Regions from separate parts of the Streptomyces griseus subsp. griseus genome, predicted to be linked through region 2. Evidence: riboswitches for the same ligand, from Rfam matches in the RefSeq annotation. Region 2 holds a riboswitch; each other region holds the start of a gene.
The links. A riboswitch is a leader RNA that binds a small molecule or an ion and turns the genes downstream of it on or off. The one in region 2 is predicted to bind cobalamin.
Positions count from the first base shown of each region.

Region 1: another riboswitch for cobalamin. It lies ahead of D6270_RS11725 (ABC transporter substrate-binding protein); the one in region 2 lies ahead of D6270_RS01610 (ABC transporter substrate-binding protein).
Region 3: another riboswitch for cobalamin. It lies ahead of metE (5-methyltetrahydropteroyltriglutamate--homocysteine S-methyltransferase); the one in region 2 lies ahead of D6270_RS01610 (ABC transporter substrate-binding protein).
Region 4: another riboswitch for cobalamin. It lies ahead of D6270_RS06430 (cobalamin biosynthesis protein); the one in region 2 lies ahead of D6270_RS01610 (ABC transporter substrate-binding protein).

Region 1 is NZ_CP032543.1:2,558,001-2,563,648, reverse strand. It holds gene D6270_RS11750 (nicotinate phosphoribosyltransferase) at 1-922, opposite strand, end outside; gene clpS (ATP-dependent Clp protease adapter ClpS) at 1,002-1,319, shown strand; gene D6270_RS11740 (DUF2017 domain-containing protein) at 1,375-1,989, shown strand; gene D6270_RS11735 (amino acid permease) at 2,318-3,763, shown strand; gene D6270_RS11730 (M67 family metallopeptidase) at 3,933-4,355, shown strand; cobalamin riboswitch at 4,369-4,572, shown strand; gene D6270_RS11725 (ABC transporter substrate-binding protein) at 4,611-5,612, shown strand; gene D6270_RS11720 (FecCD family ABC transporter permease) at 5,609-5,648, shown strand, end outside.
Region 2 is NZ_CP032543.1:365,656-371,303, reverse strand. It holds gene D6270_RS01625 (acyl-CoA dehydrogenase family protein) at 1-1,803, shown strand, start outside; gene D6270_RS01620 (acyl carrier protein) at 1,890-2,171, shown strand; gene D6270_RS01615 (beta-ketoacyl-[acyl-carrier-protein] synthase family protein) at 2,168-3,391, shown strand; cobalamin riboswitch at 3,488-3,675, shown strand; gene D6270_RS01610 (ABC transporter substrate-binding protein) at 3,736-4,785, shown strand; gene D6270_RS01605 (FecCD family ABC transporter permease) at 4,905-5,648, shown strand, end outside.
Region 3 is NZ_CP032543.1:6,386,865-6,392,512, forward strand. It holds gene cobF (precorrin-6A synthase (deacetylating)) at 1-611, shown strand, start outside; gene D6270_RS28680 (hypothetical protein) at 730-927, opposite strand; cobalamin riboswitch at 1,229-1,375, shown strand; gene metE (5-methyltetrahydropteroyltriglutamate--homocysteine S-methyltransferase) at 1,558-3,882, shown strand; gene D6270_RS28690 (pyridoxal phosphate-dependent decarboxylase family protein) at 4,124-5,617, shown strand.
Region 4 is NZ_CP032543.1:1,379,629-1,385,276, reverse strand. It holds gene D6270_RS06440 (putative cobaltochelatase) at 1-610, opposite strand, end outside; gene D6270_RS06435 (cobyric acid synthase) at 607-2,328, opposite strand; gene D6270_RS06430 (cobalamin biosynthesis protein) at 2,325-3,275, opposite strand; cobalamin riboswitch at 3,413-3,547, opposite strand; gene D6270_RS06425 (hypothetical protein) at 3,696-3,926, opposite strand; gene D6270_RS06420 (inorganic phosphate transporter) at 3,939-5,204, opposite strand; gene D6270_RS06415 (class II aldolase/adducin family protein) at 5,482-5,648, shown strand, end outside.

The DNA.
Region 1 (5,648 bases), 2.2 Mb from region 2:
CCACCGGCGCGGCCGCAAGCGAGGCGATCGCGTACTCGTCCAGGTCCGAGGTCACCACGATCTTCGTGCCCGTCGCCCCCAGCTCGTCCAGCTGCTGCCGCACCCGGTGCGCGACCAGCAGCAGGTCCCCGGAGTCGATCCGTACGGCACCCAGCTCGGGCCCCGCGATCTCCACCGCCGCCCGTACCGCCTCGGCCACGTCGTACGTGTCGACCAGCAGCGTCGTGCCCCGCCCCAGCGAGTCCACCTGCGCCCGGAACGCGTCCCGCTCGGTGTCGTGCAGCAGGGTGAAGGCGTGCGCGCTGGTCCCCACGGTCGGGATCCCGTACCGGAATCCGGCTGCCAGGTCAGAGGTCGCGTCGAACCCGCCGACGTACGCCGCACGGGCCGAGGCCACCGCCGACAGCTCGTGGGTGCGCCGCGCCCCCATCTCGATCAGCCGGCGCCCCCCGGCGGCGGCCGACATCCGCGAGGCGGCGGCCGCGATCGCGGAGTCGTGGTTGAGGATCGAGAGGATCACCGTCTCCAGCAGCACGCACTCGGCGAACGAGCCCTCCACCCGCAGGACGGGGGAGCCCGGGAAGTACACCTCGCCCTCCGGGTAGCCCCAGATGTCGCCGCTGAAGCGGTAGCCCGCCAGCCATTCGAGGGTCGGCTCGTCCACGATGTCCTGCTGGCGCAGGAAGCCGATCATCTCGTCGTCGAAGTGGAAGTTCTCCACCGCGTCCAGCACCCGCCCGGTGCCCGCGACGACCCCGTACCGCCGCCCCTCGGGCAGCCGGCGGGTGAACGCCTCGAAGACGGAGCGGCGGGAGGCGGTGCCCGCCTTGAGGGCCGCCTGCACCATGGTCAGCTCGTACTGGTCGGTGAAGAGCGCGGTCGACGGAACGCCGACCCGTCGCCCGAGGTCCGCTGAGTTCATGGCTGAGATGCTACCCCCTATTCGTCAGAGTGACGAGATGTGGGGTCCGTTTGTGCGCGGGGACCGCCCGGGTGGCAGCATGGGACAGGTGAGCGTTGCTACCCCCCTAGAGATCGAACGTCCTGATTCGGCCGAGGAGACCTTCGCGGTCCCCGAGCCGGACGTCCCGTGGGTGACGCTCGTCCACAACGACCCGGTCAATCTCATGAGCTATGTGACCTATGTCTTCCAGGCCTACTTCGGCTACTCCAAGGACAAGGCGCACAAGCTCATGCTGGACGTGCACCAGAAGGGCCGCGCCGTGGTCTCCAGCGGGAGCCGCGAGGAGATGGAGCGCGACGTCCAGGCCATGCACGGTTACGGGCTGTGGGCCACCCTCACCCAGGACCGCAACTAGCGGCCCGGCCGCCGTACGCACCCCCTGCCCCGTTCGACCCACCATCGGAGAATCCATGGCCGGCCATTTCGAGGCCACCCCGGGCGGCGGCGCGGCCGTCGCACTCGACGAGGTCGAGGTCTCGATCCTGCGCTCCCTCGCCGTGCAGCTGCTCGAACTGATCGGCCCGGGCGAGACCCCTGCCGACGGCGAGGACCCCCTCGCCGCGCTCTTCGCCGAGGGGCCCAGCAAGCCGCCGTCCGACCCGGCCCTGGCCCGGCTCTTCCCTGACGCGTACGGGGGGCCTGACGAGCTCACCGAGAGCGACGGGAAGTCGGAGGAGGAGCTGCGGGAGCTGTCCGCCGAGTTCCGCCGCTTCACCGAGACCGACCTGCGCTCCCGCAAGCGCGATGACGCCCTCGCCGTCGTACGGACGCTCGATGCCCTCACGCCCGTCGGCGACGGCGGAGCCGTACTCACCCTCACCGCCGACGAGTGCCGTTCCTGGCTCGGCTCGCTCAACGACCTGCGGCTCACCATCGGCACCCGGCTGGAGGTCTCCGACGAGGACGAGGGCGAGGACGGCTCGCTCTACCGGCTCCCCGACAGCGACCCGCGCAAGCCGATGGTGATGGCCTATCTCTGGCTCGGCGCGCTCCAGGAGACGCTCGTCGAGACACTGATGCCGTAATCGGCGGAAAAGATGCCGCCTCCGGGCCCGCTCCATTCGCTCAACGGACGCTCAGATCCGGGTAACGATCCCCCCAAGTCATAGGCGGCATTCGCTCCGGATGGAGTTCCTTGTCCCCTTTTGCCTGTGGGATGCGCCACAGAATGTCCCATGGTGTCCTGTGACGGCCGTGATAAATCTTCACGATCGCCCGGGGACGCCACCCCTGTTCCCGGGGTCGCCACAAGCCGGCCGAACGCCGGTGGCACTCCAATCCATATCCGGGGGGATCAGGACCTGATCCGCAGCCTTGACGGCGCGGATCGGCGTGGAGAAAGGCGCACCACACATGACATCGGCACAGGTCGACGAGGGACAGGCCGACCACGGAAGGCCCGGAGCGGAATCCGGGGAGGCCGAGACCGGTGGCGAGGGGTACCAGCGAGGTCTGGGAGCCCGTCAGATCCAGATGATCGCCATCGGCGGAGCCATCGGTACCGGGCTCTTCCTCGGCGCGGGCAAAGCGATCGACCGGGCCGGACCCAGCCTCATCCTGGCCTACGTCCTGGCGGGCCTGGTCATCTTCTTCATCATGCGGGCCCTGGGCGAACTGCTCATGTACCGCCCGGTCTCCGGCTCCTTCTCGGAGTACGCCCGCGAATTCATCGGGCCCTTCTTCGGATTCGTGACCGGCTGGACGTACTGGCTGTTCTGGGTCGTCACCGGAATCACCGAAGTCACCGCCGCCGCCACCTATATGACGTACTGGTGGGACATTCCGCAGTGGCTGTCCGCACTGGTCTTCACCGTCATTCTGTACGGCGCCAACCTGATCTCCGTGAAGCTCTTCGGCGAGCTGGAGTTCTGGTTCTCGATGGTCAAGGTCACCGCGATCGTCGGCATGATCCTCATCTGCGCCGGCGTGCTGACGCTCGGTTTCTCCGACGCCGGTGACACCGCGACCGTCTCCAATCTCTGGAACGACGGCGGCTTCTTCCCGAACGGCGTCGGCGGCATGCTGATGACGCTCCAGATCGTCATGTTCGCCTTCCTCGCCGTGGAACTCGTCGGCGTCACCGCCGGGGAGTCCAAGGACCCCAAGACCGTGCTGCCCAAGGCCATCAACACCGTGCCGTGGCGTATCGCCGTCTTCTACGTCGGTGCGCTGATCATGATCCTGTCGGTCGTGCCGTGGTCCACCTTCAAGCCGGGCGTCTCGCCGTTCGTGAAGGCCTTCGAGGAGATGGGGCTCGGCATCGGCGCCGCCATCGTCAACTTCGTCGTCCTGACCGCGGCGCTCTCCTCCTGCAACTCCGGCATGTACTCCACCGGCCGTATGCTCCGCGACCTGGCCATGAACGGACAGGGCCCGCGCGCCTTCACCAAGCTGACGAAGAACGGCCTGCCGCTCACCGGCACGACCTTCTCCGCCGCCCTGATGCTCGTCGGCGTCTGGATCAACTACCAGTGGCCGGGCGAGGCGTTCAACTACGTCGTCTCCTTCGCGACCATCTCCGGCATGTGGGCCTGGATCATGATCCTGTTCAGCCAGATCCGCTACCGCCGCCTGGCCGACCGGGGCGTGCTGCCGCAGTCCTCGTTCAAGGCCCCGGGAGCCCCGTACACCAGCTGGTTCGCGCTCGCCTTCATCGGCATGGTCATCGTGATGATGGCGATCGACAAGGACGCCAGGATCTCGCTGTACTGCGCCCCGCTCTGGGCGCTCCTCCTGGGCATCTCCTACCTGGTGCTCAAGTCGCGCGACCCGGAGAACACCGCCTTCGCCAAGCGCTGACCCAGGCGTCGTCCACCCCCGACCCCGAGGGTGGGCCCGGCCACCCCGAGCCCACGACCACCCTCCTCCCGGACCGCCCCGGCCACCCCCACGGGCCCCGGCGTCCACCATGCGGGCCTTCCCGTACCGCCCACCGGTACGGGAAGGCCCGCATGCCTATCCTGGCGCCATGCTGACCATCACCCAGGCGCTCCACGACCAGATCGTCGCCCACTCCCGCGCCGACCACCCCGACGAGGCGTGCGGTGTGGTGGCGGGCCCGGCCGGGACGGGGCGCGCGGAGCGCTTCATCCCGATGCTCAACGCCGCCCGCTCGCCCACGTTCTACGAGTTCGACTCCGGCGACCTCCTCAAGCTCTACCGCGAGATGGACGACCGCGACGAGGAGCCCGTGATCATCTACCACTCGCACACGGCGACCGAGGCCTACCCCTCCCGCACCGACGTGACGTACGCCAACGAGCCCGGCGCCCACTACGTCCTCGTCTCCACCGCCGACACCGACGGCGCGGGCCCCTTCCAGTTCCGCTCGTACCGCATCGTGGACGGCGAGATCACCGAGGAAGACGTGCAGGTCGTCGAAGCGTACTGAGCGCCTGGGCGGATCGCGGAGCCGCCGGACGGGTCTGGCACACTGCACCCCAGACCCGAACACAAGGCAGCAGGAACCAGGAAGCCGGTGCGAATCCGGCACGGTCCCGCCACTGTGACCGGGCGCGCCCTCCCGTACGGACGAATCCCCCGTGGACGACCCCGCACCGGAGGGCGCGCCCGGAAGCCAGGAACTGGCCCGCTGCCTTTCACGCATCGACCAGGGGACGCGGAAATCCCCCGGAGAGGCCCCGCCATGTCCCGGCGCACCCCCGCGCTCATAGCCGCCGCCGTGCTGCTCCCGCTCGTCCTCACCGCCTGCTCCACCTCGGAGACCTCCACCGACGCCAAGGGCGAGCCCGAGGCCTCGGCGAAGAGCGACGGCTTCCCGTACACCGTCACCAACTGCGGTGTCACCACCACGTACCAGGCCCCGCCCGAGCGCGTGGTCACCATGAACCAGCACGTCACCGAGATCATGCTGGAGCTCGGCCTCACCAAGTCCCTCGTCGGCACCGCCTACCTCGACGACAAGGTCCTGCCGAAGTACGCGAAGGACTACGCCTCCGTACCGGTGATCGCCAAGGAGTACCCCTCCTACGAGCAGGTCCTCGCCACCAACCCCGACTTCGTCTACGGCGGCTACAGCAGCGCCTTCACCGCAGGCGACGGCCGCGGCCGCGAGGCGTTCAAGAAGTCCGGCATCGAGACCCGGCTCAACACCGAGAGCTGCGCCAAGGCCGACACCCCGATGGAAACCCTGTACGAGGAGATCCGCGAGGTCGGCCGCACCTTCGGCGTCACCGACCGCGCCGAGGCCTGGATCAAGCAGGCCAAGGCCGACAACGCGGCCACCGCCGAGAAGCTCAAGGACCTCGATCCGCTCTCCGTCTTCGTCTACGACAGCGGCGACAAGACCGCGTTCACCGCCGGCGGCAAGGGCATCGGCAACGAGCTGATCAAGCGTGCCGGCGGCACCAACATCTTCGCCGACCTCGACAAGTCCTTCGGGGACGCCTCCTGGGAGAACGTCGTCGCCCGCAAGCCCGAGGCGATCGTGATCTACGACTACGGTTCCACCACCGTCGCCCAGAAGAAGAAGCGCCTCCTCGACGACCCGGCCCTCGCCGACGTCCCCGCCATCAAGAACAAGCGCTTCGCGGTCATGCCGCTCTCCGACGCGGTCCTCGGCGTCCGCGTCCCCGCCGCCGTCGACAAGCTCGCGGCCCAGCTCCACCCGGCGGCCACCACCTCGTGACCTGCCGCACCCCCGCACCGCGGCGGCTGCTGCGCT
Region 2 (5,648 bases):
CACGAATGGCTCGGCCCGGTCGACCCGGCGCTGACCACCGTCGCGGGCATCCACTACAACCTCTTCCTCGGCTCCCTCCTCGACCACGACCCGGGCACGCTGCGGGACCTGTCGGACTTCCTGGAGCTGCGGAACATCGGCACCTTCCTCTGTACGGAGGTGGCGCACGGCAACGACGCGGCGGCCGTCGAGACGACCGCGACGTACGACCGCGAACGCGACGGCTTCGTCCTGCACACGCCAAACTCCGGCGCCCAGAAGTTCATGCCCAACACCAGCCCCGCGGGCGGTCCCAAGACCGGTGTGGTGGCCGCCCGGCTCCTCGCCGACGGCACCGACCACGGGGTCTTCCTCTTCCTCGCCCCGCTCACCGACGCCACCAGCGCCCTGCCCGGCGTACGGGTGCGGCGGCTGCCCGCCCGGATGGGCTCCCCGGTCGACCACTGCCTCACCTCCTTCGACCGCTACTTCGTGCCGCGCGAGGCCCTGCTCGCCGGGGAACAGGGGCGGATCGGCGCGGACGGGCGGTTCACCAGCGAACTGGCCAACCGCAGAAGGCGGTTCCTCCTCTCCATCGGCCGAGTCACCCCCGGCAAGCTCTCCATGAGCGCCTGCGCGGTCGGCTCCGCCCGGGTCACCCTCGCCCTCGCGATCCGGTACGCCGGTCACCGGCTGGTCTCCGGCTCGCGCGGCTCGCGCCGGGTGCCGGTCTACGCGCACCGCAGCCACCACGGCCCGCTCGCCGGGGCGATGGCGACCGTCTTCGCGATGAGCCTGCTGCACCGCCGGGCGCTGGACCGCTGGGAGTCCGCCCCGGCCGCCGACCGGGCCGAGGCCGAGCGGCTGGTCGCCGTCGCCAAGGGGTGGATCACCTGGCAGGCGCGCGGCGTCATCGTCGAGTGCCGGGAGCGGTGCGGGGCCCAGGGGCTGCTGGAGAACAACGGCATGACCGAACTGTTCACCGGCATCGAGGGCGCCATCACCGCGGAGGGCGACAACCTCGCCGTCCACGCCAAGGCCGCCGCCGAGATGCTGTTCAGCGTCACCGTCCGGGACGAGGAGGAGTCCGGGCGGCCCGGAGAGCTGGACGACCCCCGCTTCCTGGGGCGACTGCTGGCGGCGGTGGAGGACATCTGGTTCGACCGCGCCCGGGAGCGGATCAGCGCCGCCCCGGCCGGCGATCCGCTCGGCCGGTGGAACGCCGCCTCGGGCCCCGCGCTGCGCGGGGTGGAGGCGTACGGCTACCGGCAGGCGGGCGAGGCGTACGAACAGGCCGCCGCCGTACTGCCCGAAGGCCCGGCCCGCGAGCGGCTGACCGAGCTGCACCGGCTCTTCGCCCTCCAGTGGATCGCCCGCAACAGCGGCGACCTGCTGGCCGCCGGACGGCTGACCGCCGAACAGGTGTCCTTGCTGCCCGACGCCGTGGAGCGGCTCATCGCGACCGTGGCCCTCCACGCCCCCGAGCTGGTGAAGTCGTTCGCACTGCCCGAGCGGCTGATGTCGGACTGGCCGATCGCCGGACCCGGTTACGCCGACGCCTACGACGACCCGGAGGGGGCCTGGCACCGGGACCGCAGGCCGGGGGGAGCGGTGGGGCGCAAGCCGGGCGGAGCCGGACGACGTACGGCGGACTTCCGGCGGCCCGCCTGCGGCAGCAAGCGGCGGCGTCCGCTGCGCGAGAAGGTGGCGGCGCTCGGGACGCGCGGGGTGCTGCTGGCGTACTGGGGAACCACCTCGGTGCTCTCCCGATGGTTCGAGAAGCCGCAGGTGAGCGTAGACGAATCGGTTCGCCCCAAGGCGTAACCGGAGGTTCTCATTCCAGTTATTTCGACGGTGGGCCGTGCGTCGTGCCCCCGCTGTCCAGGACGCCGCAGATGAGAGGAAACACCGTGAAGAGCCAGACCATCCACCCGAAGATCACCGAGGTGCTGACCGAGACGTTCAAGGTGCCCGCAGCCGAAATCCTGCCGGAGTCCACGATGGACAGCCTGGAGATGGACTCCCTGGCGGTCGCCGAGTTCGCCGTCATCATCAAGGAGACCCTGGGGGTCGCCGCCGACTCCGAGAAGCTCTACAAGGACGCCACGCTGGCCGACATCTCCGCGTTCATCGACGCGGCCGTCGGCGGCGAGGAGGCAGGCAGTGCGGTGCCGGTGAGCAACACCCGATGAACCGACCCGCCATCGCCGTCACCGGCCTGGGGATGATCACCCCGGCCGGCCACACCACCGACACCACCTGGGACGGGGTCTGCCGCGGGGAGTCCTTCGCGCGCACCGTCCCCGAACTGCACGGCTGCGCCGTCGACTTCGCCTGTACGGTCTCCGGCATCGATCTGGACGAGGCGGTCGGCGGCCGGACCGCCTTCCGGATGGGCCGGTACGTCAAGTTCGCCGTCCTCGCCGCACGGGAGGCGGTGGCCGACGCCGGGCTCGACCCCGCCCACTGGGACGGCGCCCGCGTCGCCGTCGTCGTCGGCACCAGCAGCGGCGGCTCCGCCGGACTGACCGAACAGGCCGTCGCCCTGGAGCGGCGCGGCCCCGAGGCCACCTCGCCCTCGGGCATCCTGCTCACCATCCCGAGCATGCCCGCGGCCGAGATCGCCATCCAGATGAAGGCCACGGGCCCCAGCCTCGCCCCCTGCACGGCCTGCTCCTCCGGGGTGACCGCCCTCTCCGTGGCCCGCGACATGCTGGCGCTCGGACAGTGTGACATCGCGATCGCCGGAGCCACCGAGTCGATCGTCTTCCCGGTCGCCATGACCGGCTTCGCCCGCTCGGGCGCGGCGGCCCCGCGGGACGGGGACCCCGCCCGCCTCTGCCGCCCCTTCGCCGCCGACCGGGCCGGACTCGTCATGGGCGAGGGCGCCGCGATCATGGTCCTGGAGCGGGCGGCGGACGCCCGCGCCAGGGGAGCGGCCCCCCGGGCGCTGCTGGCCGGTACGGGCGCCACGACCGACGCCCACCACCCGACCTCCCCGCACCCCTCCGGGGCGGTCGCGCAGGCGGCCGTCGACGCGGCGCTGGCCGACGCGGGGTGGCGGGCCGAGGACGTCGACCACGTCAACGCGCACGGGACCTCGACCCCCCTGAACGACGCCACGGAAGCCGCCCTCATCGGCCGGGCCTACCCGCACCGGCCGCCCGTCACCGCCCCCAAGGGCGTACTGGGCCACTGCATGGGGGCGGCCGGTGCCATCGAGGCGGGGCTGACCGTCCTGACGCTCCAGCACGGCATCGTCCCGCCGATCGCCAACCTGGACGCCCCCGACCCCGGGTTCGCCATCGACTGCGTCACCAAGACCCCGCGTGAGCTGCCCGTACGACGGGCCGTCAGCCACTCCTTCGGGTTCGGCGGACAGAACGCGGTGATCGCGCTCCAGGCTCCGTAAGGCGCTGCCGGGCCGGTGCGGCGGGACGATCCCGCGCCGCACCGGCCCACCCGGGGGAGCGGCCCCTGCACCGGCTCTGAGCTGCGCGAAGACCCGTGATAGCTTGCCGGGGCCAGTCGAACCCCAGCGACGGGGTCAGGGAATCCGGTGCGAGACCGGAACTGACGCGCAGCGGTGAGGGGGACGGGCGGGGCCACGGCCACTGGAGCGCACACGCGTTCCGGGAAGGCGTCCCGCCCGGACGAACCCGAGTCCGAAGACCTGCTGGCACCCGTGCCCCGCACCGGGACACGGGAAGCGTACGACGGGCTCCGCGGCTGGGCCCAGAGACACCGAGGTCCTCCGTGCTGTCCAAGGCCACCCCTGCCCCGATACGCACCGCCGCCCTGTTCGCGGCCGGCGTCGTCCTGCTCACCGCCTGCGGCGGCGGGTCCACCACCTCGTCCGCCGAGGGCGGCGAACGGGCCGACGGCTTCCCGCTCACCCTCAGGAACTGCGGCCGCACCGTCACCGTGAAGGCGCCGCCCCAGCGGGCCGTCTCGGTCGACCAGGGATCGACCGAGATCCTGCTCTCGCTCGGCCTCGCCGACCGGCTCGCGGGCTCCGCCACCTGGAGCGACCCGGTGATGAAGGGCCTGGAGAAGGCCAACGAGGGCGTGGAGCGCATATCGGAGAACCGGCCCTCCTCGGAGAAGGTCCTCGACAAGGAGCCCGACTTCCTCTCCGCCTCCTTCACCTCCACCCTCGCCAAGGGCGGCGTCGCACCCCGCGAACAGTTCGAGAAGCTGGGCGTCCCCACCTACATCTCGCCCGCCGACTGCATCGGCAAGGACAACAGCGGCGGTGGTGACGGAGCCCGTACCGCACCCCTCACCATGGACAGCGTCTACACCGAAGTCCGGGAACTCTCCCAGGTGTTCGGCGTCCCCGAGCGCGGCGACGCCCTGGTGAAGAAGCTCCGGGCCCGGGTGGCGAAGGCCACGGACGGCATCGACGGATCGAAGGCCTCCCTCCTCTACTGGTTCTCCGACTCCAAGGCCCCCTACCTCGCGGGCTGCTGCGGCGCCCCCGGTGTCATCACCCGGGAGCTGGGCGCGAAGAACGCCTTCGACGACACCCACGACGAATGGCCACAGATCAGCTGGGAGACGGTCGCCGACCGCAACCCCGACGTCCTGGTCATCGGCGACCTGAGCCGCACGATGCAGACCGCCGAGAGCGCCGAGAAGAAGATCGAGTTCCTGGAGTCCAATCCGGTCACCAGGACCATGGACGCCGTCAGGAACCGCCGGTACGTGCTGCTCAGCGGGCAGGCGATGAACCCCACCATCCGGACCGTCGAGGGAGTGGAGCGGGTCGCCGCGGGGCTGCGCGACTTCGGGCTCGCGGGGTGAGCGGGGGGAACCCGGAGGTGAGGGAGACCGCGGCGCTGAAGGAGCCCCGGGCCGGGAAGGAGACCGCGGACCGGGAGGCATCGGCTGCGCCGGGCCCGGTCCGGGGCAGCGGCCCGCTCGTGGCCCTGCTCTGGGCCGGCGGGCTCGCGCTCCTGCTGCTCTCCGTCGCCGTCGCCGTCACGATCGGGCCCGCCCGGATCTCCGTCCCCGACGTCTGGTCCGCCGTCGCCTCCCACCTGGGCTTCGGCGCCTCGGAGCTGAGCCCGATCCGGGACGGCATCATCTGGAACCTGCGCATGCCCCGAACCCTGCTCGCCGCCGTGTGCGGCGCCGGGCTCGCGGTGTGCGGCACGGTGATGCAGTCCCTGCTGCGGAACCCGCTCGCCGACCCCTTCGTCCTCGGCGTCTCCTCCGGAGCCTCCACCGGGGCGGTCGTGGTGGTCGTCCTCGGCGTCGGCGGGGGAGCGGTGTCGCTGTCGGCCGGGGCGTTCGTCGGGGCCATCTGCTCGTTCGCCCTGGTGCTGCTGCTGAGCCACACCCTCGGCTCCACCACCGACCGGGTGGTGCTCTCCGGGGTCGCCGCGATGCAGCTCTTCTCCGCGCTGACCTCGTTCGTCGTGATGACCTCCGCCGACGCCGAGCAGACCCGCGGAGTGCTCTTCTGGCTGCTCGGCTCGCTCAGCGGGGTCGGCTGGAGCGAGGTCGCCCTCTGCACCGCCGTCCTCGGACTCTGCCTGGTGATCTGCCTGGCCCACGCCCGTACCCTCGACGCCTTCGCCTTCGGGCAGGACGCGGCGGCCGCGCTCGGCGTGAACGTCGCCCGCACCCGGATCGTGCTGCTGTGCACCACCGCCCTGCTGACC
Region 3 (5,648 bases), 6.0 Mb from region 2:
ACCCCTGGCGGGACCGCACCCAGGACGACCGGGGCCGCTACACCTCGGCGGTGCACGACTGGCGCCACCGCCGCGCCGACATCTGCGAGCGCCTGATCATCGAGGAGCTGGCACCGGGGGAGACCGGGGCCTTCCTGGTCTGGGGAGACCCTTCCCTGTACGACAGCACCCTCGCGATCCTGGAGGACATCCGGGCCCGTGGAACGGTCGAATTCGGCCATGCGGTGATCCCCGGGATCAGCAGCGTCTCCGCGCTCGCCGCCCGCCACCGCACCTCCCTGAACCAGGTCGGCCGCCCCATCCACATCACCCCCGGCAGGCGGCTCGCCGGAGGGTTCCCGGACGACGACGGCGACATCGTGGTGATGCTGGACGGCCACGCGAGCTTCACCCATCTGACGGGCAGGGGGCTGTGGATCTACTGGGGCGCCTACATCGGCACCCCGGACGAACTCCTCGTCTCCGGCCCCCTCGACGAGGTCGCCGGGCAGATCAGCCGGGTGCGCGCCGAGGCCCGCGAACGCCACGGCTGGATCATGGACACCTATCTGCTGCGCCACGGGCCGGAGGCCGCCCACGGTACGGAGAGTCCGGGCGGCACCGGCAGCTGAGGGGCTCCGGCCCGCGAGCGGGGGCCCGGACAGGTGGCGGGTGTGGGATGACACCGGGCGGCGGGTCGCGTCGAGGCGCGGGCGGCCGCCGCACCTCGCCGTCGGACCCGGCCGGAGGTCAGCTCCGGGACTCGTGCGCCCGGATCACTCCGAGCCCGTGCCCCAGACTCGGGCACTCGGCGGTCAGGTCGTTGCCCCGCACCAGATAGTCGTGCACGCGCCCGTCAGCGGGCCGCTCCACGGCCCGGTACAGCGTGCCGTTCACGGTGATCGTCCAGTCGTCGCCGTCCTGGGCCCACCCGACTGTCTTCTTCATATGGCGCTTCCCTCGCTCGTCGCCGCCGTGGATCGGCGGCCGGGTATTGGCAGGAAGAACGGCCTGTGACGCTCTGTGGTTCCGGTTCGCCTACGCCATTCGGTTACATCTGTGTCACCGTGCCACCACGACCTGACCGGAAGTCAGCGAACGGGCGAAGAGGAGCGGAACCCGAGGTCACCCGTTCGGAGCCCGTGTCTCATATCACCGTCCGAAGTGTGAACAACGGTGTGCGCCCGGTGGCCGTCCCCTTAGGGTGGCCGGTGCAGCTGGTTCGCCCTGTCCGCCAGGCAGGGTGTCGTAAGAGGGAACCCGGTGGGAATCCGGGACTGCCCCGCAGCGGTGAGTGGGAACGACCGCCGTCATACGCACTGGGCCCGGCCGGGTCTGGGAAGCGACGGCCAGTAGGTGTCTGCCCCGGCAGACGTGCCCGCGAGTCCGAAGACCTGCCCGTTGCCCGCACGCGACCGTTCGTGTGCGGAGTTCCCGGTGACCTCGTGGGCGGGTCGGCGTAACCGTCGGGTGGACGGACACGGTCAACGTGTCGTGTTCCCGCCCGATTTCGTCACCCCTTCGCGTCCGCGTCCCGTCCCGGGATCAGCTGGAGACATGCTCGCGAAGGAGAGTCACGTGACAGCGAAGCCCGCAGCCGCGGCAGCACGGGCCACCGTGTACGGCTACCCCCGCCAGGGTCAGAACCGTGAACTGAAGAAGGCCATCGAGGGCTACTGGAAGGGCCGCGTCGACGCGGACACCCTCCGGCAGACCGCCGCCGAACTGCGCAGGGGGACCTGGCAGCAGCTCGCCGAGGCCGGGGTCCACGAGGTGCCGACCGGTGATTTCTCGTACTACGACCACGTCCTGGACACCAGTGTCATGGTCGGCGCTGTCCCCGAGCGGCACCGTGAGGCGGTCCGGGCGGACGCCCTCGACGGCTACTTCGCCATGGCCCGCGGTACGCAGGACGTGGCGCCGCTGGAGATGACCAAGTGGTTCGACACCAACTACCACTACCTGGTGCCCGAGTTGGGCCCGGACACGGTGTTCACCGCCGATTCCGCCAAGCAGGTCGCCGAGTTGCAGGAGGCCCTCGCGCAGGGGCACACCCCGCGCCCGGTCCTCGTCGGACCCGTCACCTACCTCCTGCTCGCCAAGGCGGCCCCCGGGGTCGCCGCCGACTTCGAGCCGCTGACCCTGCTGGACCGGCTCCTGCCCGTGTACGCCGAGGTCCTCGCCGACCTCCGGGCCGCGGGCGCCGAGTGGGTGCAGCTGGACGAGCCCGCCCTCGTCCAGGACCGCACCCCGGCCGAGCTGAACGCCGCCGCCCGCGCCTACCGCGAGCTCGGCTCCCTCACCGACCGCTCCAAGCTGCTGGTCGCCTCCTACTTCGGGCGGCTCGGCGAGGCCCTGCCGGTGCTCGCCAAGTCCCCGGTCGAGGGGCTCGCGCTGGACTTCACCGAGTCCGGCGCGGCCAACCTCGCCGACCTCGCGGCGGCCGGCGGACTGCCCGGCAAGCGCCTGGTCGCGGGCGTCGTCAACGGCCGCAACATCTGGATCAACGACTACGAGAAGTCGCTCGCCACCCTCGGCACGCTCCTCGGCCTCGCGGACCACGTCGACGTCTCCGCCTCCAGCTCCCTCCTGCACGTCCCGCTGGACGCCGACGCCGAGCAGGACATCGACCCGCAGATCGCCCGCTGGCTCGCCTTCGCCAAGCAGAAGACCGCCGAGATCGTCACCCTGGCCAAGGGTCTCTCCCAGGGCACCGAGGCCATCTCCGCCGAACTCGCCGCCAACCGGGCCGACCTGGCCTCCCGCACCGACGCCGCCGTCACCCGCGACCCGGCCGTCCGCGCCCGTACGGCGGCCATCACCGACGCCGACGGCCGCCGCTCCCAGCCGTACGCCGAGCGCACCCTCGCGCAGCGCGCCCACCTCGGACTGCCGCTGCTGCCGACCACCACGATCGGCTCGTTCCCGCAGACCACCGAACTGCGCACCGCCCGCGCCGACCTGCGGGCCGGCCGCATCGACGAGGCCGGGTACGAGGAGCGGATCAAGGACGAGATCCGCGAGGTCCTCTCCTTCCAGGAGAAGGCCGGGATCGACGTCCTGGTCCACGGCGAGCCCGAACGCAACGACATGGTGCAGTACTTCGCCGAGCAGCTCACCGGCTACCTCGCCACCCAGCACGGCTGGGTCCAGTCGTACGGCACCCGCTACGTCCGGCCGCCGGTCCTCGCCGGGGACATCTCGCGCCCGGAGCCGATGACCGTGCGCTGGACGGCGTACGCGCAGTCGCTCACCGAGCGCCCCGTCAAGGGCATGCTCACCGGCCCGGTCACCATGCTCGCCTGGTCCTTCGTCCGCGACGACCAGCCGCTCGGCGAGACCGCCCGCCAGGTGGCGCTCGCCCTGCGCGACGAGGTGAACGACCTGGAGGCGAACGGCACTTCGGTGATCCAGGTCGACGAGCCCGCCCTGCGCGAGACGCTTCCGCTGCGGGCCGACGAGCACGCCGCGTACCTGGCGTGGGCGACGGAGTCCTTCCGCCTCGCCACCTCCGGGGTGCGGCCGGACACCCAGATCCACACCCACATGTGCTACGCGGAGTTCGGCGACATCGTCCAGGCCATCGACGACCTCGACGCCGACGTCATCAGCCTGGAGGCCGCCCGCTCACACATGCAGGTCGCCCGTGAACTGGCGGCCCACGGCTACCCCCGCGAGGCCGGACCCGGCGTCTACGACATCCACTCCCCGCGCATCCCGAGCGCCGAAGAGGCAGCCGCCCTGCTGCGCAAGGGACTTGAGGCCATCCCGGCCGAGCGCCTCTGGGTGAACCCCGACTGCGGCCTGAAGACCCGCGGCTGGCCCGAGACCCGGGCCTCCCTGGAGAACCTGGTCGCCGCCGCGCGGGAGATCCGCGCGGAGCTGCCCACCGAAGCGGCGTGATCCGACCCGGTACGGGAGTGGCCACCGCCGCTCCCGTACCGGGGCACACGACCCCGACTCGGTTCGGGAGCAAGCCGGTTCGCAGGAGGCCCGGCCGGACGGAGCGCGTTCTTCCCCAGCGGCGGAGTTAGGTTAGCCTAACCCGCATCCCGGCTGTGGATCTTGCACTCCGATCGAAGGGCTTCGCCATGGAGCGTGCTCAGGGCCTGCTGCCCGCCGAACTCCGCCTGGGGCGTGCGGTGTGAGCGCCGGTACGGGAGCCCCTTTGGCCGGCGGCGTCCACGGCCCCGGCAGGCTGCGCGCCCTGACCGCCGTCGTCCTGGACGCCCTGGAGACCGCCGCCCGGACCCGGGGCGGACCGATCCCCGCCGGAGGGCCGGACGCCGTGGCCCGCCGGACCACCGCCCTGGCCGCTCCGGTGCTGCCCGAGGAAGGCGTCGGGGCCGAGGCCGCGCTCGCGGATCTGGTGCGGGCCGTCGCCGAGGGGGCCGCCGACCCGGCCGACCCCGCGTGCGTGGCCCATCTGCACTGCCCGCCGCTGGCCGTGGCAGCGGCGGCGGAGCTGGCGGGGGCTGCGCTCAATCCGTCGATGGACTCCTGGGACCAGGCGCCCGCCGCCGGGGTGATCGAGGAGCTGACCACGGCGGCGCTGGCCCGGCTCGTCCACCCGGACGCCCCCGCACCCGACGCCCTCATCACCAGCGGCGGCACCGAGTCCAACCTGGTCGCCCTGCTCCTCGCCCGCGAACGAGCGGCGCCAGGCCCCCTGCGTGTGGTGGCCGGGGCCAACGCCCACCACAGCGTGCACCGGGCCGCCTGGATGCTCGGCCTCCCCGCCCCGGCCGTCGTCGCCTGCCACGACGGCCGCATCGACCCCGCCGCCCTCGACCGCACCCTGGCCGGGCTCGGCGCCGGACCGGTCCTCGTCGTCGCCACCGCCGGGACCACCGACGAAGGGCGGATCGACCCGCTCCCCGAGATCGCCCGGATCGCGGAGCGGTACGGGGCCGAGCTGCACGTCGACGCGGCGTACGGCGGGCCCCTGCTCTTCAGCGAGCGCCTGGCGCCCCGGCTCGCGGGTCTCGGCCGGGCCGTCTCCGTCACGTTCGATCTGCACAAGCTCGGCTGGCAGCCGGTCGCCGCCGGGGTGCTGGCCGTCGCGGACACCGCCCTGCTCGCGCCGCTGTCCCTGCGCACCGACTACCTCAACGCCGACGACGACACCGAGGCCGGGCTCCCCGACCTGCTGGGCCGCTCGGTCCGTACCACCCGGCGCCCCGACGCACTGAAGATCGCGGTCACCTTCCGGGCGCTGGGGCGCCGGGGACTGAGCGAACTGGTGGAGCACTGCGTACGTACCGCTGAGGAGTTCGGGCGGGCCGTCGACGCACGGCCCGAACTACGCCGCCGGCCCGGTGAGATCGGGATCAGCACCGTGCTGTTCCGGCCGGTGGTGGCCGACGCGCTGGAACCGGAGGCCGGGGACGCCGTCGTCGCCGAGGTCCGCCGCACGCTGCTCATGGAGGGCCGGGCCGTCCTCGGGCGGGCGGTGGCCGAGGACGGCGACGGGCGGCGCGGACTCTGGCTCAAGGCCACCCTGCTCCATCCGGCCGCCGCGAGCGCCGAACTGCTGCCGCTCCTCGACCTGGTGACGGAGGCGGCGGAACGGGCGGCGGCCGCCCGCGGCGGCACCGGAGATACCGGCGCCCCGGCGGCGGAAAGGCTGTCGCCATGACGTTGCCGACGCGCACGAATCCTGTGGGAGG
Region 4 (5,648 bases), 1.0 Mb from region 2:
ACGCGGCCACCTCCACGGTCAGCCCGAACCGGTCCAGCAACTGCGGCCGCAGCTCGCCCTCTTCCGGATTCATCGTCCCGACCAGCAGGAACCGTGCCGCATGCCGTACGGAGACGCCTTCGCGCTCCACGTACGAGGCACCCATGGCGGCCGCGTCCAGCAGCAGGTCCACCAGGTGGTCGTGGAGGAGGTTGACCTCGTCGACGTACAGGATTCCCCGGTGGGCATCGGCCAGCAGCCCCGGCTCGAAGGCCTTCACGCCCTCCGAGAGCGCCCGTTCGATGTCCAGCGCCCCCACGAGCCGGTCCTCGGACGCGCCGACGGGCAGCTCCACGGTCCGCGCGGGCCGCGACACACCGGGGGCCTCCGCGTGCGGCCCATCAGGACACGCGGGATCGGGGGAGACCGGATCACAGGAGAACCGGCACCCCGGTACGACGGAGACCTCGGGCATGAGGGCGGCCAGGGCGCGGACGGCGGTGGACTTGGCGGTCCCCTTCTCGCCCCGCACGAGCACACCACCGACGGCCGGACTGACCGCGTTCAGCAACAGCCCGAGCCGCAGGTCGTCCTGCCCGACGATCGCGGTGAAGGGATACGGCGTACTCACTTGTCCTCCTCGTTGGCATGCTCTTCAGCTCTTACGCGCCCGGTCACCACAAGCCCCTCGTCCCTCGGCTCAGCGGACCCGGCACATTCCCGCCCCTGGGACTCGCCCGCTTCCCTCTGCGTCTCCGGGCGACCCATGTCCAGCCCCTCCGGCGGTTGAGGAGCGGGGGCCGGGGCAGCGCCCCGGCTCTCCGGCGGCGCACCCGCCCCCGACGGCGGCGCCCCCGGCGGCACGAACGGCAACCCGGGCGGCGCCCCGCCCTCGATCAACCGCCACAGCGCGTCCGTATCCGCGTGCTCCTCCACCAGATCGCCCAGCCGGTCCAGCTGCTCCTCCCGCAACACCCCGAAACTCGTGTCGGGCGCGGGAACGAACCGCCGCCCGGCCCCCCGGGCCACCTCCTCCAGGAACCGCCGCCGGAACCCGTCGCTCTCCAGCGACCCGTGCCAGTGCGTCCCCCAGACCGACCCCACCCGGCACCCGTCCAGGAACGGTTCCCCGCCCCGCACATCGGCGACCCCGTGGTGGATCTCGTACCCCTCCACCGGCTCGCCGAGAGCCGAACCCACCGGCCGCGCCAGCGTCTTGGCCCGGTCGAAGCGGATACGTACGGGCAGCAGACCGAGCCCGTCCACGACCCCGGCCCGCGACTCCACCTCGTCCTCGATCCGCTCACCGAGCACCTGGAACCCGCCGCAGATCCCCAGCACCGGCCGCCCCTCCGCCGCCCGCCGCACCAGTGCGTCCGCGAGACCCCGCTCCCGCAGCCAGGCCAGGGCCTTCACCGTGCCGCGCGTCCCCGGCACGACGACCAGGTCCGCGTCGGCCAGCTCGTCGGGACGGTCCACGAACCGCACCACGACGCCCGGTTCGGCGGCCAGCGCGTCCACGTCCGTGAAGTTCGACATCAACGGCACCGCGCAGACCGCGACCCGCAGCACGTCCTCGCCGTGCGGGGGAGCCACGACCGACTCCCGTACCGCACCCCGCAAGGAGACCCGCAGGCCGTCCTCCTCGTCGATACCGAGCCCGTGGGTGAACGGCAGCACCCCGTACGTCCGCCGTCCGGTCAGCCCGTACAGCATGTCCAACCCGGGCTCCAGCAGTGAGACATCACCCCGGAACTTGTTCACCAGGTACCCCGCGACCAGCGCCTGGTCCTCCGAGCTCAGCAGCGCCGTCGTCCCGAAGAAGGAGGCGAAGACCCCGCCCCGGTCGATGTCCCCGACCACCAGCACGGGGAAGCGGGCCGCCCGAGCGATCCCCATGTTCACGATGTCGGTGCGCCGCAGGTTGATCTCCGCAGGGGACCCCGCCCCCTCGCAGATCACCGCGTCGTACGCCGACCGCAGCTGCTCCAGACAGTCGGTGACCGTCCCGAGCAGCGCCTCCTGCCGGCCCCCGTGGTAGCCCCGGGCGCTCATCTCGCCGACCGGCCTGCCCATCAGGACGACCTGGCTGGACCGGTCGCTGCCGGGCTTCAGCAGGACCGGGTTCATCAGCGCGGTCGGCTCCACCCGGGCGGCCTGCGCCTGCATGGCCTGGGCGCGGCCGATCTCGGCGCCCTCGCGGGTGACGAAGGAGTTGAGGGACATGTTCTGCGCCTTGAACGGCGCGACCTTCACGCCCCGGCGAACCAGCCAGCGGCAGATGCCCGCCGTGACGACGCTCTTGCCCGCGTCCGATGTGGTCCCCGCGACCAGCAGCCCGCCACTCATGCCCGTCCCCGCTTCCGTCCCACGACTGTCCGGCCCGCCACGCACACGCCGAGGGCCAGCGCACTCACCCGGCGCGACAGCCGCACCGCGCGTTCGATGTCGGTGCTCCGCACGTCCCGCCCGGACGCGCCGTTCAGGACCGGCCGGTGTTCGACGCGCCCCGCGTACGCCAGCGTCCCGCCGAGCCGTACGCCGAGCGCCCCCGCGAACGCGGCCTCCACCGGACCCGCGTTCGGGCTCGGATGGCGCCCCGCGTCCGCCCGCCAGGCGCGTACGGCCTCCGAGGGCCGCCCGCCCGCCACGACCGCCAGCGCGGCCGTCAGCCGCGCCCCGGGCCACCCCGCGAGATCGTCCAGTCGGGCCGAGGCCCAGCCGTAACGCCGGTGGCGGGGCGACTTGTGGCCGACCATCGCGTCCAGGGTGTTCACGGCCCGGAAGCCGACGAGCCCCGGCACCCCGCCGATCGCGCCCCACACCAGCGCGCCGACGACGGCGTCCGAGGTGTTCTCCGCGACCGACTCCACCACGGCGCGGGCGATCTGCGGCCCGTCCAGGGAGTGCGGATCACGCCCGCACAGGTGCGGCAGCCGCTCCCGGGCCACCTCCAGGTCCCCGGCGGCCAGCGCGCCCCCGATGGCACGGGCCTCCCGGCCCAGCGACGTACCGCCGACGACCGACCAGGTGGTGGCGGCGGTCAGCGCGACGGCGAGCGCGGGGCGTCCCCGGACGGCACGGGCGGCGAGCGCGGCGGCCCCCACGGCGCCTCCGGCGCACAGCAGGGTGTGCAGCGCGCCCCGGCCCCGGTCGTCACCCCACAGCAGGGACTCCACCCGCGCGGCGGCCCGGCCGAAACCGGCGACGGGGTGGCCCCGCCGGGGGTCGCCGAGAGCCGCGTCGGCGATCAGCCCGGCGGTGGCGCCGTACGCGAAGACACGATCGGCACGCACGCGTCAGGCCGCCGGGGGCAGGGGCGTTCCGGCACGAAGAGGTACGGGACGAGGCAGCGGATGCGGCGCACGGCGGCCGGGCATGGCTTATGTCCTCACTCAGGGTCCGCGCCCTGGTTCGACGTGACCGGCGACAAGAGTCTCCTGGCTTCCCGGATCCGCAGTTCCCCCGGCCTTCCAGCCCGCGTTGCGAGGGCCGTGACATCCGGTGTGGGGGAGTGCTCCCCGGTGACAGTGGCGGGACCGCGCCGGATTCGCACCGGCTTCCTCTTCTGTCGCCGTAAATGGCTCCGGCAGTCCACCACGCTGCGAGAACGGCCGTCAACTTGCTGTTGACCTGCGGAGCTCCAGTGTGCGCAGACGCACATCGGGCCGGACACACGGTGGTGTGTCCGGCCCGAAGGAGTGCGGTGGGGCGCGTCAGGCGACGATCAGATAGATCCCGTACGCGACCGCCGCCACGCACGCCGCGAAGCAGGCGTACGCGCCGGTGCGCGCCAGTGCGGCCGAACCGCCGGAGGCGCCACCGGCGGCCGGGGCCGACAGCTTGGAGAGGGCGACGATGCCCAGGGTGAAGACGCCGACCAGCGCGACGGTGACCACGAGACTGACACCGAAGACGGAGGCGAGAGCTGCCCAGTCGATTTTCATACGGATCTGTCCTTACACCGTCGCCGCGGGGCGGGCCGTGTCGTCGGGCTTCGAGGCCGGGGCCGGGATGGTGGTCGAGAGGTCGGAGGCCGGACCGCCGATGGGCGGCGGCGCGACCGCGGCCATGGCGGTGGTGACGACACCCTGGGGCTCGTCCGCCGCGACCTCGGTGTCGTTGACGTTGGTGTGGTCAACCGGCTGGCGGCGTGAGGCCACCCAGATCGCGAAGGAGCCGCCGACCAGCAGGATCGCGGTGGTGGTGATGCCCCACGGGCCCTGCTTGGTGAGGAACTCGGCGCCCGCGCCGACCAGGCCCGCGGCCGGGAGCGTCAGGCCCCAGGCGACGAACATCCGGGTGGCGGTGGACCAGCGGACCACGCCGCCCTTGCGGCCGAGGCCCGCGCCCATCACCGCACCCGAGCAGGACTGGGTGGTGGAGAGCGAGAAGCCGAGGTGCGAGGAGGCCAGGATGACCGTGGCCGCGCTGGTCTGGGCGGCGAAGCCCTGCGGCGGCCGGAGATCGGTGAGGCCCTTGCCCATGGTGCGGATGATGCGCCAGCCGCCGAGGTAGGTGCCGAGCGCGATGGCGACACCGGCAGAGACGATGACCCACATCGGCGGGTTGGAGCCGGGGGCGAGGACGCCGCCGGTGACCAGGGCCAGGGTGATGATGCCCATCGTCTTCTGGGCGTCGTTGGTGCCGTGGGCCAGCGAGACGAGACCGGCCGAGGCGATCTGTCCGGCCCGGTAGCCCTTGGCCGTCGACTTGAGCTGGTTCTCGTCGGTGACGTTCCGGTTGATCCGGTACGTCAGCTTCGTGGCCAGCATCGCGGCGACACCGGCGACCAGCGGGGCGGCGATCGCGGGGAGCAGCACCTTGGTGACGACGGTGCCCCCGTTGATCGAGGACCAGCCGGCCGACATCACGGCCGCACCGATCAGACCGCCGAACAGGGCGTGGGAGGAGCTGGAGGGCAGGCCGACCAGCCAGGTCAGCAGGTTCCACAGGATGGCGCCGACGAGCGCCGCGAAGATGACCTCGGTTCTGAGGCCGTTCTCGTTGACGATCCCGCCGGAGATCGTCTTGGCGACCTCCACTGACAGGAACGCGCCGATGAGGTTGAGAACGGCGGACATGGCCACCGCTGTCTTGGGCTTCAGGGCGCCGGTCGAGATGGTCGTTGCCATCGCGTTGGCGGTGTCGTGGAAACCGTTCGTGAAATCGAACACGAGAGCTGTCACGACCACAATCGCGAGCAGCAGCGTGATGTGTTCCATTTACCCAGGCAATCGTTCGACGTCAGTGGCTCGTGGACCGTAGGCAACCTGGGTGAACGGAAGATGAACTGGGCGGGGCGCTGTGGTGACCCGAATCGGAGTGCGGTGATTCCGCTTGTGTGCGCGTGAGGTTGCGGGACGCGGGTGGGGCACGGGCTGGTCTGCCCTTTGCTCCTCGTTGGCGAAGTCTTCGACGGTCACATCCGGCCCCGGAAGAGATCCCCGTCACGTGCGGGATGACGTTCCGGTTTCCGGCCACCGCCCCTACGCTCGCCCCATGAGCGAGCAGCAGCCGGAACCGGTCGCCCTGGCCTGGCGGGACGTGGTCGCGACCGCCCGCCGGAGCGCCGCCGACGGCCTGGTCGTCGGCACCTCCGGCAATGTGTCGGCCCGCGTCGGAGACCTCGTCCTGGTGACCCCCAGCGGGGTGCCCTACGACCGGCT